2 linked regions of the Pyxidicoccus trucidator genome follow. The protein of the gene in region 1 interacts with the protein of each later gene in a pairwise test. Links are inferred from orthologs where the notes say so. Each region holds a gene or a part of one and is shown in the gene's direction. Other genes may lie near its edges.

Region 1 (11,330 bases):
GGCCCGAGTGCGCTACGGGACAGCCGCACGCCGTGACAGTCCGGACTGGACGCGCGTGAAGCCGAGGAGACGCGCATGCCGGTCCAGGCAGCCGAAGACGGAGCCGGGCCAGTCCGCATGAGCGCCTTGCGGCTCTTGCGGCACAACACGGCGTTCCGCTCCCTGTGGGCCGCGCGGGTCATCTCCTTCACGGGGGACTCGCTCAGCCTCGTCGCGCTGATGCTCCATGTCGCTGGCTCCACGGGGCAGGCGCTGGCGGTGTCGTTGCTGTTGCTGGTGGGCGACTTCGCTCCCGCGTTGCTCGGCCCCATCACCGGGGCCATCAGCGACAGGTTCGACCTCAAGCGGGTGATGGTCCTCTGCGAGCTCGTGCAGGGCGCGCTCCTGCTCCTCATCGCGCTGACCCTGCCGCCCCTGCCGGTATTGCTGGCCCTGGTGGGCGCGCGGGCGGTCGCCGGACAGGTGTTCCAGCCCGCCTCCCGCACGGCGGTGCCGGCGCTGGTGCGGGGGCAGGACCTGGAGACCGCGAACTCCACCCTGGGCTTCGGTACCAATGCAGCGGAGGCGCTCGGCCCGCTGCTGGCCGCGGCGCTGTTCCCCTTCGTGGGCATTCGTGGCGTGCTCCTCATCGACGCCGCGTCGTTCCTCGTCTCCGCCGTGCTGCTGGCCTTCGTGCCGAAGCTGCCACCGGTGGCCACGGAAGAGGGGGGCGTGCCCGTCTCCCTCCTCCAGCAGGCGAGGCTGGGGCTGGGCTACATCGTGTCGGCTCCCGCCGTGCGAGTCATCGCGCTGGGCTTCTGCGCTGTCGTCGCGTTCAACGGCGTGGATGACGTGGCGCTGATGGTGCTGGCGAAGGAGACCTTCCGCGCGGGCGACTCGGCGGTGGGGCTCCTGCTGGGGGCCGTCGGAGTCGGGCTGGTCTGCGGCTATGGGCTGCTGGCCCGCTATGGCGTGCGCGCGTCGATGCCGGTGCTGCTGGTGCTGGGGTTCGCCGTCAGCAGCGTGGGAAATCTGCTCACCGGGCTGGCATGGGCCGTCTCCGCGGCGCTCGCGATGCAGACCGTGCGAGGGCTCGGCATCGCGGCGATGGACGTGGCCACGAACACGCTGCTCCAGCGGGTCGTCCCGCCGGGGATGCTCGGCCGCGTTTTCGGCAATCTCTACGGTGCCATTGGCGTGGCGGCGGCGCTGTCCTACGTGGGGGGAGGCCTGTTGCTGGATGCCACCTCGGCGCCGATGACGCTGCTGGTCGCCGGAGCCGGGGGCACGTTGGCCACGCTGGGAGTGGCACTGACGCTGCCGGGGGCGCTGCGGAAGAGCCTCGCTGCGCGAGACGCTCCGCGGTCCGACAGCGCTTCGACGTAGGTGTCCGGGGCGCGCTCGGCTCAGACGATGCGCTTCCCCTTGACGAAGTCGAGGCCCAGCGGGTTGCCACGGAAGTGGATGGGGTCCAGCATCACCTTGCGGATTCGCCAGCCCTCGGCCGTCTTCTCCAGGTCGTGCGTGTAGCGGATGACGATGGTCCACTCCTGCTGGGTGCCCCCCGCCATGAAGAAGTGGGCGACATCCGCGTAGGCCATCACCTGGGCCTCGGTGCCATTCTTGAAGTGGGTCCTCACGGTGTTGGCCGTGGCGTGCTGGACCCGCGTGAAGGCAGAGAGGGCGTTGCCGCCCAGCTTGCCCATCTCCTCCCGCGCAATGGTGATGGGCTCGCCCTCGAAGAGCCGGCTGTAGTCCGCGGTGACCTGCGGCGTGAAGACATTCACCCAGCGGCTCCAGTCTCCCGTGTCCTTGCCGAAGTCGATGGCCTGCCCGTACTCGGCCACCAGCTCCTGGATGGCAATCCAATCCAGCGTGTACTGGAGATCCTGTGTCTTCATTTCGGTGCACCTCCGCGAGGAGCCCGCAGCTTCCAACGAAAGGACTCTCTACGAAAGAGAAGGTGGCTGCGCTCCGGCCGCGTGGGGTGGCGAAGCCCGCCACGCGCTCCGGCGCGCCTGGAGGCGTGGGTACACGGCGCGGAAGACGGCGAACCACAGCGCGCCCGCGACGAGGTCGACGGCGTAGTGGTACCGCAGCACCAGCGTGGACAGCACGATGGCCACGGCGACAGGCAGCAGCACCTTGAAGCGCCGGGGATGTTCGAGCCGGTCATGCTCCAGCAGCACGAGGGTGATGTACGTGTGCAGGCTGGGGAAGATGTCGTAGGCCGACGAGCCACCCGCTACGACGGCCGCATTCAGTCCGGTGAGCCACCCACCTTCGATGGGCACGGTGAAGAGCGCGGGGAAGGCCACCGCGGGTCCGAGCCCGGGCAGGAGGTAGTAGCCGGCGATGCCCGGCACATACGCGGAGAACACCTGGGTGAAGAAGCGCTCCGCCCGCGCGCGAGGGCCGAGGACGGCCCACGCCATCGCCAGGTGCAGGTACGCGTGGAACGCGAGGTAGCTCGCGCTGAAGACGTCGTTCACCCACGGCGTGCTCCACCGCTGGAGCCAGGCTGAAGGCGTGACGCCGAACACGAACACGTCGGCCGCCAACAGCCACCCGTCGCGCGCTGGCAGCCCGAGCGCGGGAATCGTGTGCTTCACCGACGCGTAGAAGAAGAAGGTCACGGCATAGGCGAGCAGCAGCCGCACGCGGAACGCATGCGCGAAGCTCTCTCCACGCGCGAGCAATGCCACGCCGACCACGAACAGGACCGTCGCGCCGAGCGCCTGCGACGTGATGGGAGCACCGGCGCCCGCGACAAGCAGGAGCGCCACGGAGAGTGCCGCGCCGAAGGAGGCCAGCAGCACCTCGTGCAGGTACAGCCGCTCAGGCATCCGGGGTGGCGGACCTCGCCGTGCGCTGAAGCGAGCCGGAGACGACGCCGCGCACGAACGAGAAGTAGGACGGGATGAAGGGGGCGCCCTGGGCGATGAGCTCGGCGCGCAGGGTGCGGTGCAGCTCGGGCAGGTTGTACCAGGGCACGCGCGGGTAGAGGTGGTGCTCCAGGTGGTAGTTCTCGTTGCACATGAAGAAGCGCGTCACCGGGTTGGACAGGATGGTGCGCGAGCCCCGGACGGGGTGGTTGCTCTCCGGGAGGAACGTGTGCTGGCTCATCCCCCGGATGTTCACGAGCGTGTTGATGACGAGCATGGGAATCACCCACGCGTGGACCAGCACCGCCCCGGGGACGAAGACCACCGCGAGCGCGGCGCCCACCGCGAGCAGGGCCACTTCCAGCTCGATCCACCGCCGCTCGGACGACGTCCCATGCCGCCAGCCGAGGATGGGAATCATGGTGATGTACGCGGGGTAGCCGAGCAGCAGCCGCCCCACATGCATCAGCATCTCCAGCCAGCGGCGCCCGGTGTAGTTGCCGTAGTGGTCCGGGTCCTTCCCGCCGCCCAGGTCGACGTGGTGCCGCAGGTGGAGCACCTTGTAGGCCGCGAAGTTCTGGAGCACGGGCAGCGCGCACGCGATGCCCCCGAGCCGGTTGAGCCACCGCCGGCGCGAGAGGCTCCCGTGCACGGCCTCGTGGGTGAACAGGCTGATGCCGTGCAGCGCCGCCGCGGCGATGAGGTACAGCCCAGCGCGCGCGAGCCACACGGAGAGCGAGCTGTCCGCCGCCAGCCTGACTGACAGCGCGGCCGCGACTCCGTAGAGCGCGACGAACAGGAAGAGCCGGGGAACGTGCCGGGCGTCGACCTGCTCCAGCGTGCGCAACCGGGCGGGGGTGAGGGATTCTGTCGCAAGCGGCATGGCTGTTCGGATAGAGGGACCATGCCATACCGTCGGCGCTTCCGTCGACGCCACCGCCGCCCCGCCTGCCCGTGACCTCAACGCCGTACCGACTGAAGTTCGCTGTCGTTCGTGAAGACCCGGAGCTGGAGCTGGCGCTTGTCGCACGCACGAAGGCCCGGGCCGTCCTCACGGTGGCTTCCGGCGGGTGCACCCTCCTCACGCTCGCGCGGCGTCACCCCGAGCTGGAGCTGGTCGGCTTCGACTTCAACCCGCGCCAGCTCGCTCACGTGCGGGAGAAGGCCGGTGGCCTCGGCGCTGTGCCCTTGGCCCGGTTCAACGTCGGAGACGCGGACCCCACGGGCCTGAACCAGCGCGGCGAGTTCGAGGGACTCTTCCGCACGCTCCGCCACTTCCTCGAGGAGTTCGTCGCCCCGGCACGGGAGCTGGCCACGTTCTTCGAGCCATCCACACCCGACACGGAGCGGAGCACGCTGCGCGCCCGCTGGTTCGCCTCGCCATACTGGCCGGTGGCGTTCGAGCTGGCCCTCGCGTCCCCATTCCTTCACGCCATGTTCGGTCCGGCGGCGACGCAGCACGCGGCGCCCGGCTCGTACCCCGGCTACTTCCAGGCCGTGTTCGAGCGGGGACTCCAGCGGGCGGACGCGCCGCGCAATCCGTTCCTCCAGCACGTGCTGCTCGGCGCGTACCGTCCCGAGGACGCGCCGGAGTACCTGCGCGCTCAGCAGCCCGTGGTGCTCACGCTGGTGGAAGGCTCGCTGCCCGATGTCCCTGGGCTGGGGCGCTTCGACGTCGTCTCGCTCTCCAATATCTTCGACTGGTCGGACGACTCGCTCGTGGCGAGCTGGGTCGCGCTGCTCTCCCGCGAGGCCCGGCCGGGCTGCGCGGTGCTGCTCCGGCAGCTCAACAATCAGCGCAACCTCCGGCGCTTCTTCGAGCCGGCCTTCGAGTTCGACGACGCGCTGGGGGCGGAGCTGCTGGCGAAGGACCGCAGCCTCTTCTACGAGCGCATCGAGGTCGGCTTCCGGCGGGCTGCGCGCACATGAGCGGCGTGCGGTACGTGGTTCTCCGTCCCGACACGCTCGGGCCCTATGTCGAGCGGCTCCGGCGGCTGGAGCAGGGCATCCTCTATCCGCTCGCGGATGGGGCCGACCACTTCTTCATCGACCACGGGCCGGAGTACCACCCGTTCTTCTCGTCCATGGGGGACGCGTACTTCCTGCTCGCCCTGCGCGGTGACGAGCTGCTGGGCTCGGTGACCGGGGTGGCCCGTCAGGTCTTCCACGGCACGCGCTCGCTGGACGCGCTCTACATCTGCGACCTCAAGGTGGCGCAGGCCGCACGCGGCACGGGGCTCTCGCGGAGGCTCATCTTCCAGGGGCTCACACACCTGTTCCGCATCCCCGAGCTGCGCCGTACCCGGTTCCTGTATGGCGCCGCCATGCGAGGGGCACGGGGAGACGTGATGCGCACTGCGCGGGGGTGGAATCCACTGCGGCTGGGCAGGCCGGCGAGTCGGCTTGCGCTCTACTTCGTGCCTCCCTCGAAGCTCGCGGAGCTGGACCCGCGAGGTGGGCCCGAGCGTCCCCTCGGCGATGGGCTTCGCCTGGGACCCGCCCCCGGGCGAAGGCTCCAAGGTTCGGGCTGGTGCACCACGGCGGGGAGCAAGGACCTGCAGCGGCTCTCGACGCGAAGTGCCTGGCCGCTCGTCCACCTGGCGGCGTCCCCCGAGGCCTGGCCGCACGGCTGGGCGGCGTACCTTCGCGCATGTGGCGCGGAGCTGGCGGAGCGGAGCGGGGACGCGCTGGCCTGCTTCAGCATCGACGAGCGGCTGGAGGACCATGTCGGCTGGCTGCGGGGCGCGGGCGTGGCCCCCGACTCGGTGTGTACCGTCTATTCTCTCGACCTCACCTTCCCGGTAGAAGCGCCAGCATGGGTGCACCTTCCCTCGTCCGAAATCTGAAGCTGCGCCGCTACATCGCCGGGCTCAAGGCGGAGTGGAATGCGCTGGATATGCCCTACCTGCGTTCGCTGAGGGACGGCTCGTTCGAGCGCGAGGACTTCCTCGAGACCCAGGTCCACTTCTTCGCCGCGGTGGCGCACTTCTCGCGGCCGATGGCCATCCTCGCCAGCCGCCTGCCCCGGCCCGACCAGCGCCTGCCGCTGGTGGAGAACATGTTCGACGAGCACGGGCGGGGGAATCTGGGCCACGGCCATGAGCGCACCTTCCTGGTGCTCCTCGAACGGCTCGGCGTGGTGGTGGGCCGGGCCAGTCGCACACCCTGGCCGGAGGTGCGCGCCTTCAACGCCGCGCTGACGGGCCTTGCCGCGTTCGACACGCCGCTCACGGGGCTCGCGGTGTTCGGCATCATCGAGGACCTGTTCAGCGGCATCTCGCTGGAGCTGGGACGCGGCATCGTCGCTCGCGGTTGGCTGGAGGCCGAGGAGGTGACGCACTACCCCACGCACGCCACGCTCGACGAGGAGCACGCGGAAGGCTTCTACCGCCAGCTCGACGGGCCGTATGGAGAGGACCCTCGCACCGAGGAGGAAATCGAGCAGGGCCTCGTCCTGGGAGGACACCTCTTCCTGCGTCTCTACGAAGACCTCTACCGCGCGCGTGGGCGCCGCGACTGACGCCGCCATGGACGAGAAGCGCTACCCCATTCCGGCGGGGCTCCACCGGGTGGAGCAGGACATCCAGCGGAGCCGCTTCATCACCACGGCCGCCCACGCGCCCACGGTGGAGGAGGCGAAGGCCTTCATCGCCCGCATCCGCGAGGAGTTCCCGGACGCGAACCACAACTGCTGGGCCTACGTCGTGGGCCCGCCCGGCTCGACGGCCCAGGTGGGCATGAGCGACGACGGTGAGCCTCACGGCACTGCGGGCCGGCCAATGCTCACCGCGTTGCTGCACGGCGGGGTGGGGGACGTCGCCGTGGTCGTCACCCGCTACTTCGGAGGGACGCTGCTCGGGAAGGGCGGGCTGGTGCGGGCCTACACCGCCTCCGTCCAGCAGGCGCTGGAGGACCTGCCCACCACCGAGCGTGTGCGCAAGGTCCGACTCGCCGTCGAGCTGGAGTACGCGAGCATCGACGGTGTGCGCCGGCTGCTGCCCGAGTACGAGGTCCAGGTGGTGTCCGAGGAGTACGCCGCCACGGTGGGCTACCGCTTCGAGCTCCCCGTCACGCGGGTGGACGCGTTCCGGACCGCGCTGACCGACCTGACCCTGGGACAGGTGCTCATCGAGGTGGTGGAGCCCGAAGGTTGACCGTGGGGCCCGCAGGGGAGAGCCTCCGGACCGATGAGCGCAGGCCCCGACCTCTTCTCCGCTTCCGTCGATGTGAACCGCTTCGCGCCGCTGGCGGAGCGGATGCGCCCGCGCACGCCTGACGAGTTCATCGGGCAGACCCACCTGCTCGGACCCGGTGCGCCGCTGCGGCAGCTCATGGAGCGGAAGGCGATTGTGTCGTCCCTGTTCTGGGGGCCACCGGGCGTGGGCAAGACGACGCTCGCGCGCATGCTGGCGTCGAGCGTGGACGCGGAGTTCGTCATCCTCTCCGCCGTCTCTGACGGCATCCCCCGCATCCGCGAGGTGGTGGCGGAGGCCGAGCGTCAGCGCAACCAGTACTCGCGGCGGACCGTCCTCTTCGTCGACGAAATCCACCGCTGGGCGAAGAACGTGCAGGAGCAGGCGCTGCCCCACGTGGAGAGCGGGCTGCTCGTCCTGCTGGGGGCCACGACGGAGAACGTGAGCTTCGAGGTGCGCCCCGCGCTCATCAGCCGGTGCCGCGTCTTCCAGCTCAAGGAGCTCACCCTGGCGGACATCCAGGGCGCGCTCACCCGCGCGCTCGCGGACGGGAAGAAGGGGCTCGGGGCCCGCAAGCTGACGGTGGGAGAGGACGCGCTGACCCTGCTGGCGAAGGGGGGCGCGGGGGATGTCCGCAAGGCGCTGGGCGCGCTGGAGCTGGCGGCCAGCCTCACCGCCGATGGCGCGGAAGTCACGCTGGAGACGGCGCGCGAGGCGGTGGGCACCAGCCTGTCCCGCCATGACAAGGACGGGGACGAGCACTTCGACCTGCTGAGCGCGCTCCAGAAGTCGTGTCGCGGGTCCAACGCACAGGGCGCCATCTTCTGGGCGGCGAAGCTGCTCCAGACGGGCGATGTCGTGTCGCTGTGGCGCCGCCTCAAGGTGATTGCCGTGGAGGACGTGGGCCTGGCGATGCCCGAGGCCATCACCATCGTCCGGGCCTGCGAGGAGAGCTTCCACTCCATCGGGATGCCGGAGGGGCGACTCTTCGTCGCGCACGCGGTTGTCACGCTGGCCACGGCGAAGAAGAGCAACCGCGCCTACCAGGCGATGAATGCGGCGATGGAGGCGCTGGAGCAGAACCCCAACGCCGCGCCTCCGCTCCACCTCCGCAACGCGCCCACGGAGCTGATGAAGGAGCTGGGCCACGGGAAGGGCTACCAGCCTCCGTGGAACTTCAAGGACCACTACGCGCCGGGGCAGACGTACCTGCCCGCGCCGCTGGAGCGCTCCGTCTTCTACCGCCCGAGCAAGGAAGGCTACGAGGCGGAGGTCCACGAGCGCATGACGCAGTGGTGGCGCGAGGACAAGGCGGCGAAGGACGAGTAGGCGGAGCGTCGGCGCTACGTGGTCCTGGTTTGCGAGGGGACGAAGCGCCAGCCGAAGGCCCACGCCGGGACGACCGTGGCACCGAAGCCCGCGCCCAGCCCGTACAGCACCTCGTCGAGCGGGACACCCAGGAGCCGGCCCGGCAGCAGCAGGCTGGGCTTCCAGGTGCGCTCGAAGACACCGGGCACGAGCGCCGCGAAGACGAGGCACAGCCCCAGGTAGATGGCGGCCGACACCAGCGCTCCGAGCAGGCCCGGCACCCCCAGGTCCCGGCGCGTCAGCAGCAGGGCCGTGGAGATGGACACCATGGTGGCTACCGCGGCGTAGAGGATGGACACGCCCGCCACGAGGAGCACCCCTGTCACTGACAAGGCCAGCGCGAAGGCCCCCACGGCCCGCCGCCACGGCTTCGTGGACGCACCGTGAGGCGCCAGCGTGCGGCGGAACGCGACGGCGTAGGCCGTGGAGGAGAAGGCGCCCAGGCCCGCGACGAACAGCACGTCCTCGATGCCAAAGCCGATGCGGTCCGCCAGCCCGAACAGGAAGCGGGGCGTCCAGTACTCCGGATAGAAGAGCCTCTCCGTCGCGGCGAAGGGCAGGGACACGCCCACGGTCTGCTTCATCAGCGGGCGCAGGTCCGGGCGTAGGAACCAGAAGCAGCTCCCCGGCACCAGGAACAGCACCGACAGGACGAGGAACTCGTAGGGCACGGTGGCCTCAGCGGAACGCCAGTCCGACGAGTGGGAGGGACACCATGGCCACGGTGGCGGTGATGGCGGCAGCCACGCGGACCACCATGCGCCGCGAGCCGGGCGGCGCGGGCCGTGTCAGCACCACGCCCAGGGCCGCCAGCGCGGGCAGCAACAGCCACGGGTCCACGCGCAGGCCCACCGCCTCCAGTCCGAGCGGGGCCATCGCCAGCGTGAGCGCATTCAGCGCCACGATGCACCACGCGGCGCGCTCACCGCCCACCCGCGCGGGGAGCGTGAGCTTCCGGCTCTCACGGTCGGACGGCTCGTCGGGCAGCGCGGTGGCGATGGCGCAGGCCAGGTGCGTCGGCAGCAGGCACGCGATGAGCCACCACGGGAAGCGGCCGAGGTCTCCTCCCTGCGCCAGATAGCCGTAGAGCGGGAGGATGCCGCTCACGCCCACCATCTGCAGGAACTCACCGCCGCCCCGGTAGGACAGCCGCAGCGGCGGATAGCTGTAGGCCCACAGCAGCGCGAGCGCTCCCATCGCCAGAGGCACGAGCAGTGGCACTCCCCGCGTCACCGCGAGCCCCGTGGACACCGCCAGCAGTCCTCCGGCGCAGACGAGGGCGGCGGTGCCAATCGCTCGGGGCGAGAGCCGCCCTTCCACCAGCACGCGAGAGCCGCCGGAGAACAGGGTGGCCGTCTGGTTGCGGCGGTCCGTCTCCTGGTCCGCCCAGTCGTTGGCGTAGACGATGAAGAGCTGGTCGAGCAGCCCGAAGAGCTGGACGCAGAGCAGCGTCCCCAGGTCCAGCGGGCGCCCCATCAACCGGCTCGCGACGAACTGTCCGAGTAGCAGCGGGAGCGCGATGTAGGACTGCGAGGGCAGCCGCGAGGCCTGGAGCCAGGCCCTGAGGGCCGTCATGTCGGGCTCCCGCGTGACAGCCCCAGCCGACGCGCGGCCTCCGTGCGCAGGTCGGCGAAGGGCCGGTCCCACCGGGGTTCTCCGTCCTGGCGCCACGCCTTCACCGGGATGAGGTCCTCCCGGGCAAGTGCCTCGTGGAGTCGCGCTTCCTCGTCGGGCTCCCGTGAGAAGCCGAAGGGATTGCGGAACTCCGTGCCCCGCAGCCGCGAGTACTTCTCATCGTTGCTGGCGACGAGGGCGAGCAGCTCCCCCCGACGGCCTTCGAGGTATTCGAGGAAGGACGCATCGAAGGGGCGAATGGTGGCGCGTTGGGCGGGCTCGCGCGTCACCCAGCGGGCCCAGTCGTAGCCGAAGAGGAAGTCATGCGCGTAGCGGAAGCGCAGCGTGGAGCGGGCGCCGAAGCCGTGGCACAGCCGCACCACCCGGTGCGTGAAGGCCTCCATGTCGGTGGGCTCCCCGGCATCCCACAGGCAGCGGGCCGGGTACTCCAGGTCCCAGAAGATGTTCTCCGGGAAGTCCGCCGCGAGCGCCTCGACGATGTCGCAGAGGCCTTCCGTGAAGGCCCGCAGCCGTGCCTCGTCACCCTGACCTTCCGTCACCCGCTCGGCCAGCTCGCGAGGCGTGGGCGCGCGAGCCCGGTCCGGCGCGAGCGAGGCCCGGGCACCGAGCAGCGGCTCCAGTCGCTCCAGCCGGGCGACCAGCTCGTTCTCGAGCCGCCTCATGCCGACGCTCCGAGCGGGCCCAGGCCGCCGAGCAGGAGCAGGCCGCACAGGGCGAGCGTCCCCCACCAGATGGCCCGGTGCAGCTCCAGCTTGTATGCGGACTGCGCGCCAAAGGCATTCGTCACCGCGCCCGGGCTGCGCTTCCAGGCACGGGCGGCGAAGCACAGCACCACCGCGGCAGCGGGGACGACGGTGACGAAGCGCGGTGCCTCGCGAGCCATCCAGGGCGCCGCGAGCCAGAGGAGCGCGCCCAGCACCAGCAGGGCCTCCGCGCCCCGACGCGCCGCCGCGTTGCCCCGGAGCGAAGCCCAGGTGCGCTTGCCTCCGGCGCGGTCGCTCTCCTCGTCGGACAGGCCGCTGGCCAGGGCGCTCGACAGAGACATCGCGAGCAGCCCCGGCCACAGCGCCACGAGCCCGGCGGGAGCCCACTGCCCGCACTGCGCATAGGCATGGAGCGCGGGGAGCACACCTCCGACGCCCACCATCTCCAGCAGCTCGCCGCCGCCCCGGTAGTTGAGGCGCAGCGGCGGCAGCGTGTAGGCGATGAAGACGAACAGGGCCAGCGCGGCGAGGGGCAGCAGCAACGGCCGTTCCAGCGCGGGGCCCGC
Region 2 (11,438 bases), on another replicon or contig:
GTCCCGGTGGGTGTCGATCTCCTCTGCCTTCATCGCGGTGAGCCGCGCCAGCATCTGGTTGAAGGCCGCGCCCAGCCGGGCCAGCTCGTCGGTGCCCCGCGCGTCCGCGCGCACCAGCAGGTCTCCCGCCTCCGCGCGCCCCATGGCCGCGCTCAGCTTGCGCAGCGGGCGGGTGAGGTTGAGGTGCAGCCCCAGCGTGGTGAGCAGCGCCAGCAGGACGATGAACAGCACCATGGCGCCCAGCGCGCCGCGGAACATCTCCGAGAGCTGCTGGTGCAGCGCCGGCTCCGTCATGCGCATCTGCAGGACGCTCGCGCCGGGCACCTCTTCCTCGGTGTGGCAGCTGCCACACTCGGGGCCGCCGCCCATGGGCCGCACCACCTCCGTCACCCCCGCCGAGGAGCGCGCCGTCTCCGGCCCGGGCGACGTCAGCCGCCGGGCCTCGTCGTGGACGCGGCCCACCTCTTCCGGCCGGCGGGACCAGCGGATGCGCCCGTCCGGCGTCAGCACCCGCACGTCCTCCACCGAGCGGAACAGCCGCGTGTCCGAGCGGAGCACCTCCGCCACCGCCTCGTGCGCCCGGGCGCGCGGCGCCTGCGGCAGGGAGAACGTCGACGCCACGAACTCCGCCAGCGCCAGCGACTCCACCTGCGTCGCGTCCTGCACCGCCACCCGCGACTCGCGCCAGAAGTGGCCCACGCCCAGTAACGCCACCACGAGCCCGGGAAGGCCGATGCTCCAGAGGAGCTTCCTTCCAACAGTGTCCGGACCCAGGGGCATGCGCTTGTTCGCGGCTCTCCGCTGCGGTGGATTAAACTTGTTTCACGACCTACCTACTGAATTGTTAATTGGCTGACGCGCGCTGTCAAACGTAACGGGACAAGAATTTTCCTGCATCGTTGGTGTTGCCTCTATTGCCGCGCCTTGTCAGCAGCGTACTCCTGGGCTCCCATGACGACCGCGTTCCTCACCTCCGCGCTGCTCCCCGTCCCCCATGGCTTCACGACCCGCGAGGGGGGCGTCTCCGAGGGGCCGTATGCCTCGCTCAACCTGGGCTTCTCCGTGGGCGACGTGCGGGAGAAGGTGCTTGAGAACCTCCGCCTGCTGGCCGCCGCCGCGAAGACGCCGCTGGGTGCGCTGTGCCGCGTGTCCCAGGTGCATGGGGACCGGGTGCTGGAGGCGCGGGGTGGGGAAGGGGAGGACCTGAGGCCCGTGGAGGGCGAGGCGGACGCGCTGTGGACGGAGGCGCCGGGCACCTGGGTGGCGGTGGGCACGGCGGACTGCGTGCCGGTGCTGCTGGTGGACCCGGACGGGCGGAGGGTGGCGGCGGTGCACTCGGGGTGGCGGGGCACGGACGCGGGCATCAGCGCGCGCGCGGTGGAGGCGCTGGTGGCGAAGGGGGGTCGGCCAGAGCGGCTGCTCGCGGCGGTGGGCCCCGCCATCCAACGCTGCTGCTACGAGGTGTCCGGGGAGCTGGCCCAGCGCTTCACCGCGCGGTTCGGCCCGGAGGTGGTGGAGTCCGCCGGCGACTCGGTGCGACTGGACCTGACACGCGCGGTGCGGGCGACGCTGCTGCGCGCGGGGCTGAAGCCGGCGCACGTGGACGTGCTACCGGCCTGTACCGCGTGTGCGCCCGAGCGCTTCTTCTCCCACCGGCGCGACGCGGGGCGCACCGGACGCCACCTCAACTACGTGGTAAACCGCTTCTAGCCCGCCGGGCGCGCCGGCCGTTTTCTTGACGCTCTCCGACGGGCCTTCCTATCCTCGGGCTGATCCCCGTCCGAAGAGGCCCGTGCCCGCGCGCTCCGTCATCTTCCGCCTGCTCGCCGCCGCGCCCCTGTGCGCGATGAGCGCCTGTGCCTCCACCGCCGCCAGTCAGGCGGACGTGGGGGCGCTGCGAGCCGAGGTGCGCACGCTGCGCGAGTCGCAGGCGCGCCTCCAGGAGCGACTGGCCCGGCTGGAGGCCCACGACGCGGTGGACAAGGCGCGGGCCACCGGCACCCCTTCGCGCACCCCGGCGGACGCCAGCGCCGAGGGAGCCCCTCGCCTGGGCCCCACCCCGGAGCTGGCGGTGGTGAAGCTCAAGCCCCGCAACGAGCCCGCGCCGAAGCTGCCCACGGCGGTGCCGGTGGTGGAGCCGGACTCGGACCAGGTGGAGATGTTCATCAGCGCCGCGCCGGACGGGGCCTCGGCCTCGCAGGACGGCGCCGCCACGGTGGTGGCCTCGCGCGACGACGGCGCGGAGTTGGTGGACCCCGAGCTGCTGGACGCCGAGTACGACAAGGCCGTGTCGCTGCTGCGCACCGGCAACGTCGAGGGCGGCGTGGAGCGCCTGCGCCGCTTCGCCGAGGAGAACCCGCGCCACCCGCGCGCGGACAATGCGCTGTACTTCAGCGGGCTCGGGCAGATTGGCCTGAGCGAGTTCAAGGACGCCGCGACGACGTTCGAGCGGCTCATCAATACCTATCCCGCCGGGGATGCCATGCTGGACAGCATGCTCCGGCTCGCCGAGTGCCGGATGCGGCTCAACCAGGCCGCGGATGCCAAGGCGCTCTACACCCGCGTCGTCACCCAGTTCCCGGGGACGGCCGCCGCCACGCAGGCGGAGCAGCGGCTCGCCGCGCTCCCTCAGTGAAGGCTCTTTCGAAAGGACGTTCTGCGATGCGCTCCCGGATCCTCACCTCGCTGATGTTGAGCCTCGCCATCGCGCCGGCCCTGAGTGCGCGCGCCCAGCAGGAGGGTGCCGAGGAGCAGGACACCGACACCGGCAGCGAGACGGAAGGCGCCGAGGTCATGGACGAGGCGCCCGAGCGTCCCGCCGGCACCGTGGCCGTCCCGCCGGGCGCGCCCCGCGGCCGTGACAGCGCCCCGGGCGAGGTCCACGCCGTGCAGGAGGGCGACACGCTGTGGGACTTGTCCCAGCGCTACCTGGGCAGCCCCTGGTACTGGCCCAAGGTCTGGTCCTACAACCCGGAGATCGCCAACCCGCACTGGATCTACCCGGGCAACCAGGTGCGCTTCTTCGGCGGTGGCGAGGAAGTGCCGGCCCGCGTGGGCGAGATGGTGGTGGACCCGGGTGAAATGACGGCGCCCACGGAGCTGAGCGGCAGCGACCTGGTCACCGTGACGGGGAAGATTGGCTACGACGTGTCCACGGCGCGCCCGGTGACGACGCAGGGCTTCGTCACCCAGCGCGAGCTGGACGAGGCCGGCCGCATCGAGGGCTCCTCCTCCGGCGCGCTGATGCTGTCCTACCCGGACAACGCCTACGTGCGCTTCAAGAAGAAGGGCGCCGCCAAGGTGGGGGACCGGTACGTCGTCTACCACACCACCCAGGCCATCAATCACCCGGTGACGAAGAAGAAGCTGGGCTACCTCACCGACTTCCTCGGCACGCTGCGCGTGGTGCGCGTGAGTGAGAACATCGTCACCGCGCAGATTGTCGACACCTGGGACGGCATGGAGCGTGGCGACCTGGTGGGCCCCGTCGGCGAGCGCCTCACCGAGCGCGTCGCCCCGAAGCCCAACGCCAAGGAGATTCAGGCCACCGTCGTCACCGCGCTGGTGCCGTACCTCACGCTGTTCGGCGAGCACCACACGGTGGTGGTGGACAAGGGCAGCGCGGACGGCGTCCAGGTGGGCAACACCTTCACCATCCTCCGCCAGGGCGACCCGTCCCTCCAGGTGCTCGGCCAGGAGGCCAAGCCGCTCACCGCGAAGGAGAAGCGCTTCCCCTGGGAGAACGTCGGCACCTGCATGGTGACCGAGGCGAAGGAGCGCACGTCCAACTGCCTCATGCTCCGCTCGCTGGAGGAGCTCCTCCCCGGCGACCGCGCCGTCATGCGCGTCAGCGAGCCCACCGCCAGCCGCTGAGCGGCGGCAGGAAATGTGCATCCCCTCCGCCACTGGAGGGGCTGAGTGCTTGACCGGTGGCGGTCCGGTGTCTATGTGTCGCGCCCCTCCTGGGGACCCATCTTCTATATAGGTGGGAAACGGGCAGGGGACGGGTATGGCGGACGCTGACACGGACAGCCTCACGGCGGAGCAGCAGGCGTGCCTGGCGCTCTGGGCCGTTCCCGGCCTGGGGCCGAGGACGCTGGCCGCCCTGCGCCAATTCGCGGATGGACGGCTCTCCGCGCTCGCCGCCGTCCCTGTACGGGACTGGGTGTCTCAGGCGCCGGTCTCCCCACAGGTGCGTACCCGGCTGGCGACGGTGGACCGGCTCCCGCCCCTGGCGGAGCGGGCGCTGGAGGCCTGTCGCAAGGCGGGGATGGGCGTGGCATTCGCCGGGCAGCCCGGTTATCCGGACCGGCTTCGCGAGGTGCTGGACGCGCCGCCGCTGCTGTTCCACCGGGGGCGTCCGGGGCTGCCGAAGCGGCGGGTGGCCATGGTGGGCAGCCGCCACCCGGACCAGGGCTTCCTGCCCTTTGCCCGGGACTTCGCGCGGAAGGTGGCGGCCAGTGGGGTGGGGGTGGTGTCGGGCGCGGCGGCCGGGGTGGACCAGGCGTGCCACTGGGGCGCGCTGGACGTGGGCGGGGAGACGTGGGCCTTCCTGGGGTCTGCCCTGGATGCGTTGGACCCGGCGCAAGCCCGCCTGCTTCCCCACTTCCTGGGGAGGGGCGGCGTGTTCTTCAGCGAGCTGCCGCCCGGGGTCCGGGCGAGCATCACCACCTTCCCGCGCCGCAACCGACTCATCTCCGGCGCATCGGATGTGGTCCTGGTGCTGAGGGCGGGGAAGGGCTCGGGGGCGCTCTACACGGCGCAGGCGGGGCGGGCACAGGGGCGACCGGTCTTCGCGCTGCCTGGTGACGTGAGACAGGCGGCGGCCGTTGGTTGCAACGAGCTGCTGCGCGACGGGCATGCGAGGGCGTGCATGGGCCCGGAGGATGTGTGGAGGGTGGTGGGCGTCTCTTCCGGCGCGACGGTGACGCCGCGGGACAGCGATTCGTGGGAGGCGCTCTCGGCGGAAGCGAAGGGCACTTATGAAGTGTTGGACCGGGTTCCCCGGACATTCGACGAGGTGCTGGTCGGCAGCACCCTCTCACCCGCGGCGCTCACCAGCGCGCTGGTGGAGCTGGAGTTGACGGGGCTGGTCATCCAGCACCCGGGCAAGCTGTACGAAAAGATATAGGTAGGAGAGTCATGGCCACGCGGACGAAGAAGAAGGTGGAAGAGACGGAGGCGGCGGAGGAGACGAAGTCGCCCCGCAAGGCGGCCGCCAAGAAGAAGCCAGCCGCCAAGAAGAAGCCTGCGGCCAAGGCGAAGAAGGCGGCGGCCCGACGCCGCACCAAGAAGGGCGACGACGACCTTCCCACCGTGGATGCCGACGCGGAGGAGGAAGCCGCGCCTCGCGGCAAGGGCCCGCACTACCTCGTCGTGGTGGAGTCCCCCGCCAAGGCGAAGACCATCAAGAAGTACCTGGGCACCGGCTACACGGTGAAGGCCTCCGTGGGCCACGTGAAGGATTTGCCCAAGAGCAAGATGGGCGTCGACGTGGAGCACGACTTCCAGCCCGAGTACGAGGTCATCAAGGGCAAGGAGAAGGTGCTCAACGAGCTGAAGAAGATGGCGAAGTCCGCCGACCGCGTCTTCCTCGCGACGGACCCCGACCGCGAGGGCGAGGCCATTGCCTGGCACATCAAGGAGGAGCTCGCGCACCCCGACGCCCTCCGGGTGACGTTCAACGAAATCACCAAGAAGGCCGTCCAGGAGGCCATCGCCCAGCCGCGCGAGCTGAACCAGGACAACTACGACTCGCAGCAGACGCGCCGCATCCTCGACCGGCTCGTGGGCTATCAAATCTCCCCGCTGCTCTGGCAGAAGATCCGCCGTGGCCTGTCCGCCGGCCGCGTGCAGTCGGTGGCGGTGCGCCTCGTCGTGGAGCGCGAGGCCGAAATCAAGGCCTTCGTCCCCGAGGAGTACTGGTCGCTGGACGCGCTGCTGGCCGGCACCGCCGGACCGCCGCCCTTCAAGGCCAAGCTGTCCAAGGTGGACGGCAAGAAGATGGAGCTGAAGGACCGCGCCACCACCGAGGGGCTCGTCGCCGAGCTCCAGGGGGCCGACTTCGTCGTGGCCAAGGTGGACCGCCGCGAGCGCCGCCGCAACGCGCCCGCGCCGTTCATCACCTCCAAGCTGCAGCAGGAGGCCGCCAACCGGCTGTCCTTCTCCGCCAAGAAGACGATGACGCTGGCCCAGAAGCTCTACGAGGGCGTGCCCCTCGGCGAGGAGGGCCAGACGGCACTGATTACGTACATGCGTACGGACTCCACCCGTCTGTCGGACGACGCGGTGAAGCAGGTGCGCGAGTTCATCGAAGGCAAGTACGGCAAGGACTTCCTGCCGGCCGAGCCGGTGGTGTACCGCTCCCGGAAGAGCGCGCAGGACGCGCACGAGGCCATCCGCCCCACGTCCCTGGAGTACCCGCCCGAGCGGGTGCGGCCCTTCTTCGAGGCCATGGGCGAGACGGACATGTTCCGCCTCTACGAGCTCATCTGGAACCGCTTCGTGGCGTGCCAGACGATGCCCGCCGTGTATGACCAGACGAGCGCGGACATCTCCGCGGGCCGGGCCACGTTCCGCGCCTCGGGCAGCACGCTGAAGTTCGCCGGCTACCTGGCCGTCTACGGCGCGGGCCTCACCCCCGAGGAGGAGGCCGAGAAGGAGAAGGCGAAGGCCGCCGGGGAAGAGGGCGCGGACGGCGCGGATGCCATCGGCGAGCTGCCCTTCCTCACCGAGGGCGAGAAGCTCACCCTCCAGAAGCTGCTCCACGAGCAGCACTTCACCCAGCCGCCCCCGCGCTTCAGCGAGGCCACGCTGGTGAAGGAGCTGGAAGAGCGCGGCATCGGCCGCCCCTCCACCTACGCCGCGATTCTGTCCACCATCCAGGACAAGAAGTACGTGGAGAAGCTGGAGACCCGCTTCCGGCCCACGGACCTGGGGCAGATGACCAACGAGATGCTGGTCAAGCACTTCCCCCACGAGCTGGACGTCACCTTCACCGCCACCATGGAGGAGAAGCTGGACCAGATCTCCGAGGGCGGCACCAGCTGGAAGGCCGTGCTGCACGACTTCTACGGGCCCTTCAAGGAGACGCTCGAGAAGGCGAAGGCGGAGATGCGCGACGTCAAGCGCGAGGAGATCAAGACCGACATCGCCTGCGAGAAGTGCGGCAACCTCTTCCTCATCAAGTTCGGGAAGATGGGGCACTTCCTCGCCTGCTCGAACTACCCCGACTGCAAGAACACCAAGGACTTCAAGCGGGACGCCGAGGGGAAGATCGTCATCGTGGAGGAGGAGACCACGGACGAGAAGTGCGAGAAGTGCGCCAAGCCCATGGTCATCAAGCGTGGCCGCTTCGGGCGCTTCATGGCCTGCTCCGGCTACCCGGACTGCAAGACGTCCAAGCCCATCTCCATCGGCGTGGGGTGCCCGGAGTGCAAGCAGGGCTACCTCACGGAGCGCCGCAGCGGCCGAGGGAAGATCTTCTTCGGCTGCAACCGCTACCCGGACTGCAAGTTCGCCGCGTGGGACAGGCCCCTGGCCGAGCAGTGCCCGCAGTGCGCGTCCCCGTACCTCCTGCAGAAGTTCTCCAAGCGGGACGGTGCCTACATCTCCTGCCCCAACAAGGAATGCGACTACCGGCGTGAGGTCGTGGAGCAGGCGGGCGTACCCGGCGGACCGGAAGCCTCCTCGGCTGCTTGAAAGCCCAGTAGTTCCAAAGGGCTGGGCCCTGTCCGTGGCTTGACAGCCTCGGCGGGCCCGCCCTAGAAGTCCAGGCTGCCTCCTCCTCGGGGTGTGTCTCGTGGGCGCCCGTGTCCGGACGGGCCCACCCGGGGGGGCGGGCGTCGAAAGGACACCAGGCGCGATGATTCTCTCGGTGAGCGAGCTGCTGCTGGACGTGACTCTTGCGGCCACGGAGGGCGGCAAGATGGGCTTCACGGACTCCGTCATCAAGTTCTTCAAGGATGGCGGCCCGTTCATGTTCGTGAACCTGTTCTGGCTGGCGTGCTCGCTGGCGGTGGCGCTGGAGCGCATCGTCACCGTGGTGTTCCGCTACAACCTGCCGGCGCCTCCGTTCATGGAGCAGATCTCCAAGCTGGTGCGCAGCGGCAACCTGGACCGCGCGGTGAAGGTGTGCGGCATGGCGCCCCACTCGCCGCTGGCGAAGGTCATCCGCGCGGGCCTGGTGAACGCCAACCGCGGCGAGATTGAAGTCGCCAAGGCGGTGGAAGAGGCCATCATCGAGCACAGCCCGCACGTGTCCAAGCGCATCCCCTGGCTGTGGTCCCTGGCGAACATCGCCACGCTGGTGGGCCTCGTCGGCACCATCTTCGGCCTCATCGGCACCTTCCAGGCGCTCGGCAACGTGCCGGCGGAGCAGAAGCAGGTGCTCCTGTCGGACGGTATCTCCAAGGCGATGAACAACACCGCCTTCGCGCTCTCCATCGCGGTCATCTGCATCGTCTTCCACCTGTTCCTCACCTCGTACGCGAAGGGGCTGGTGGAGTCGCTGGAGCTCAACGCGCTGAAGCTGGAGAACCTCCTGTCGCGGCGCGGCGGGACGGACCCGGCCACCACGGAGCTCGAGTCCCGCGCTTCTTGAGGCGAGGGGTGCGCGTCCATGGCGTTCCACTACTCCCGCCGCAAGCTGAAGGTCCGTGAGGAAGAGGAGTCGGGCGAGCTGAACATCGTCCCGTACCTCGACATCCTCATGAACCTCATCATCTTCATGCTGCTGTCGATTACCGGCCTGGCCACGTTCGGCATCCTGAACGTGAATGCCCCGGCCTACGGCGCGCCTTCCGCGGGCATGACGCAGGAGGGCGCCGACGAGCCGAAGCTGACGCTGTCCGTGCTCATCTCCAAGAAGGGGCACTTCGTCAGCAGCGAGAACACCGTGCTCACGCAGGAGGGCGGCGCCGCGGACGCGCCCACCATCCCCGTGCTTGCGGACGGCGCCTACGACTTCAAGGCGCTCAACGCGAAGATGGTGGAGATCAAGGCGGCCTTCCCCAAGGAGACGAAGGTCATCGTGGGCGCGGACTCGGACATCCCCTACGAGGCCCTCACCCTGACGCTGGACGCCATCCGCGAGACGCAGGGCCCGCAGCGCCGCATCCTGTTCCCGGACGTCACCCTCGGGGCGATCTGAATCATGGCCGAGCCGACGACACCCGTCCCCACCGAGGCCGATGAAGAGGCGCTGGCCCGCCTGCGCTACCGCAAGGCGCTGGCGCGCAAGAAGCGCAAGGAGCGCGAGGCCGCGGGGGAAATCAAGGAGCTGAACATCACCGCGATGATGGACATGATGACCATCCTCCTGGTGTTCCTGCTCAAGTCCTTCGCGTCGTCCTCCGCGGCCATCACCGCGTCCGAGGACGTGCGGCCGCCCGTCTCCACCACGCGCGCCACCCCGAAGGACACGGTGGCCGTCACGATTACCCCCAAGAACATCCTAGTGGGCGAGCGCGAGGTGCTGCGGCTCCAGAACGGTCAGATTCCGGCCGACAAGGTGCAGGGCCGGCTGGTGCTGCCGCTGGACGCCCAGCTGAAGAAGGAAGTGGAGAAGCTGAAGTACATCGCCGAGCGCAACCCGTCGGCGCCCTTCAGCCGGGAGCTGTCCGTCATCGCGGACAAGAAGATCCCCTACGACATGCTCCTCACCGTGCTCTACACGGCGGGGCAGAACGAGCTGGAGAACTACCGCTTCGTGGTCCTCCAGAAGGAAGGCGAGTAGGGCGCTCCCAGGGCAGCGGCGGGAGCGCCTCTCGGTCGTCCGCGCCCGGGCTACAGCGAGTGCGTGGCCTGGGGCCCGCCTCGCGTCTCCAGCTCGTGGATGCTGGCGTCCTCCTCGCAGCGGATGGCGAAGGGCAGGGCCTCCAGCCGCTCAATGGGAATCTCGAAGCCGCAGTCCACGCAGTCTCCGAAGACGCCCATGTCCATGCGCCGCAGCGCCGCGTCGATCAGCATGATCTCCCGCCGCTGCGACTCCATCAGGCTGGACAGCGTGTAGTCCGCCAGCTCCGACTGGGCGTTCTCCTCGTACTCAGGGTCTCTCTCCTGATCCTTGAGTGCGGTCAGCTCACGGTGTGCGCCCGCGTTCGCCGTGAGGATCTCCCTCCGTCGGCGCTGGAGGAGCTCGCGAATCCTCTTCAGGTCATTGCTTCTGGGCATGGCCATCGTCTCCGACGCTCCAGTCTTCGAGGTCACTTCCGCTCGCCCGGATGCAGGCCGCCCCCGAGCGGCGAACGCGAGAAACGTAGGGGTTCAACCCAGGTAGGGAAACCGCGCCTTCCAACGGGGAGGTGTGGCGGGCTGGTGGGCAACCGGGCAGGCGTGAGGCCGTTGAGACAGAGGGTTGACGTGCCCGCTTTCACTGCTGGGAAAGCGCGGCCCGGTCCTGCTAACTGTTGACGGACGGGCTGAGCGCGCGCCCGGGAGGTGTGGATGTCAGACGTGAAGCAGCGGGTGACGGTGATTGGCGGCGGGCTGGCGGGCAGCGAGTGCGCATACCAGCTCGCCCGCCGGGGTGTGCCGGTGGTGCTGCGCGAGATGAAGCCGCACAAGCGCTCGCCGGCCCACAAGTCGGATCAGTTCGCGGAGCTGGTGTGCAGCAACTCGCTGCGCTCGGACAACCCGGAGAGCGCCATTGGCCTGCTGCACGCGGAGCTGCGCGCCCTGGGCTCGCTGGTGCTGGGCACCGCGGACACGCACCGGGTGCCCGCGGGCGACGCGCTGGCGGTGGACCGCGAGCGCTTCTCCGGGGCGATTACCGAGTCGCTCCAGCGCATGGCGGGCGTGGAGGTGGTGGCGGGCGAGGTGGAGCGGCTGCCGGACGAGGGCCCGGTGGTGGTGGCCTCGGGGCCGCTCACGTCGGACGCGCTCACCCGCGAGCTGGAGCGGCACGTGGGGACGAAGCTCTACTTCTACGACTCCATCGCCCCCATCATCTCAGGGGACTCCATCGACCTGGACGTGGCGTTCCGCCAGAGCCGCTATGGCAAGGGCGGCGGGGACGACTACCTCAACCTGCCGATGACGCGCGACGAGTACTACCGCTTCATCGCCGAGGTGAAGGCCGGCCAGAAGGTGGTGCCGCACGCCTTCGAGGAACCGAAGTACTTCGAAGGGTGTCTGCCGATTGAAGTGATGGCGGAGCGCGGCGACGACACGCTGGCCTATGGGCCGATGAAGCCGGTGGGGCTGCAGGACCCACGCTCGGGGCAGACGCCCTACGCGGTGGTGCAGCTGCGCATGGAGGACACGGCGGGCACGTCCTGGAACATGGTGGGGTTCCAGACGCGGCTGACGTGGGGTGAACAGAAGCGCATCTTCAGCACGTGCATCCCCGGACTCCAGCAGGCGGAGTTCCTGCGGATGGGGCAGATCCACCGCAACACCTTCATCGACTCGCCCCGGCTGCTGTCGAGGGACTTGTC

The links.
Region 2: the proteins of G4D85_RS07565 (region 1) and topA interact in binary tests that used the Escherichia coli proteins (3 or more experiments, as listed by UniProt). The link is inferred for Pyxidicoccus trucidator from one-to-one orthologs.

The regions. Positions count from the first base shown.
Region 1 is NZ_JAAIXZ010000002.1:230,784-242,113, forward strand. The notes cover bases 5,194-8,192. They hold G4D85_RS07565 (YigZ family protein), read left to right. Parts: upstream 5,194-6,367; coding sequence 6,368-7,018; downstream 7,019-8,192. Other genes in these bases: G4D85_RS07555 (GNAT family N-acetyltransferase), read left to right, coding at 5,194-5,710; G4D85_RS07560 (iron-containing redox enzyme family protein), read left to right, coding at 5,680-6,384; G4D85_RS07570 (replication-associated recombination protein A), read left to right, coding at 7,052-8,192. Outside these bases: G4D85_RS07525 (CPBP family intramembrane glutamic endopeptidase), read left to right, coding at 1-36; G4D85_RS07530 (MFS transporter), read left to right, coding at 118-1,365; G4D85_RS07535 (nuclear transport factor 2 family protein), read right to left, coding at 1,386-1,880; G4D85_RS07540 (phosphatase PAP2 family protein), read right to left, coding at 1,929-2,825; G4D85_RS07545 (fatty acid desaturase family protein), read right to left, coding at 2,818-3,747; G4D85_RS07550 (DUF3419 family protein), read left to right, coding at 3,819-4,793; more of G4D85_RS07555, read left to right, coding at 4,808-5,193; more of G4D85_RS07570, read left to right, coding at 8,193-8,386; G4D85_RS07575 (lycopene cyclase domain-containing protein), read right to left, coding at 8,401-9,096; G4D85_RS07580 (prenyltransferase), read right to left, coding at 9,104-10,000; G4D85_RS07585 (ferrochelatase), read right to left, coding at 9,997-10,722; G4D85_RS07590 (prenyltransferase), read right to left, coding at 10,719-11,330.
Region 2 is NZ_JAAIXZ010000010.1:357,661-369,098, forward strand. What follows is about bases 4,815-7,921. They hold topA (type I DNA topoisomerase), read left to right. Parts: upstream 4,815-5,142; coding sequence 5,143-7,701; downstream 7,702-7,921. Other genes in these bases: G4D85_RS27685 (DNA-processing protein DprA), read left to right, coding at 4,815-5,131; G4D85_RS27695 (MotA/TolQ/ExbB proton channel family protein), read left to right, coding at 7,865-7,921. Outside these bases: G4D85_RS27665 (GGDEF domain-containing protein), read right to left, coding at 1-780; peptidoglycan editing factor PgeF, read left to right, coding at 952-1,710; G4D85_RS27675 (tetratricopeptide repeat protein), read left to right, coding at 1,793-2,635; G4D85_RS27680 (LysM peptidoglycan-binding domain-containing protein), read left to right, coding at 2,662-3,873; more of G4D85_RS27685, read left to right, coding at 4,010-4,814; more of G4D85_RS27695, read left to right, coding at 7,922-8,602; G4D85_RS27700 (ExbD/TolR family protein), read left to right, coding at 8,621-9,151; G4D85_RS27705 (ExbD/TolR family protein), read left to right, coding at 9,155-9,736; G4D85_RS27710 (TraR/DksA family transcriptional regulator), read right to left, coding at 9,787-10,179; methylenetetrahydrofolate--tRNA-(uracil(54)-C(5))-methyltransferase (FADH(2)-oxidizing) TrmFO, read left to right, coding at 10,447-11,438. UniProt on the Escherichia coli protein: Releases the supercoiling and torsional tension of DNA, which is introduced during the DNA replication and transcription, by transiently cleaving and rejoining one strand of the DNA duplex.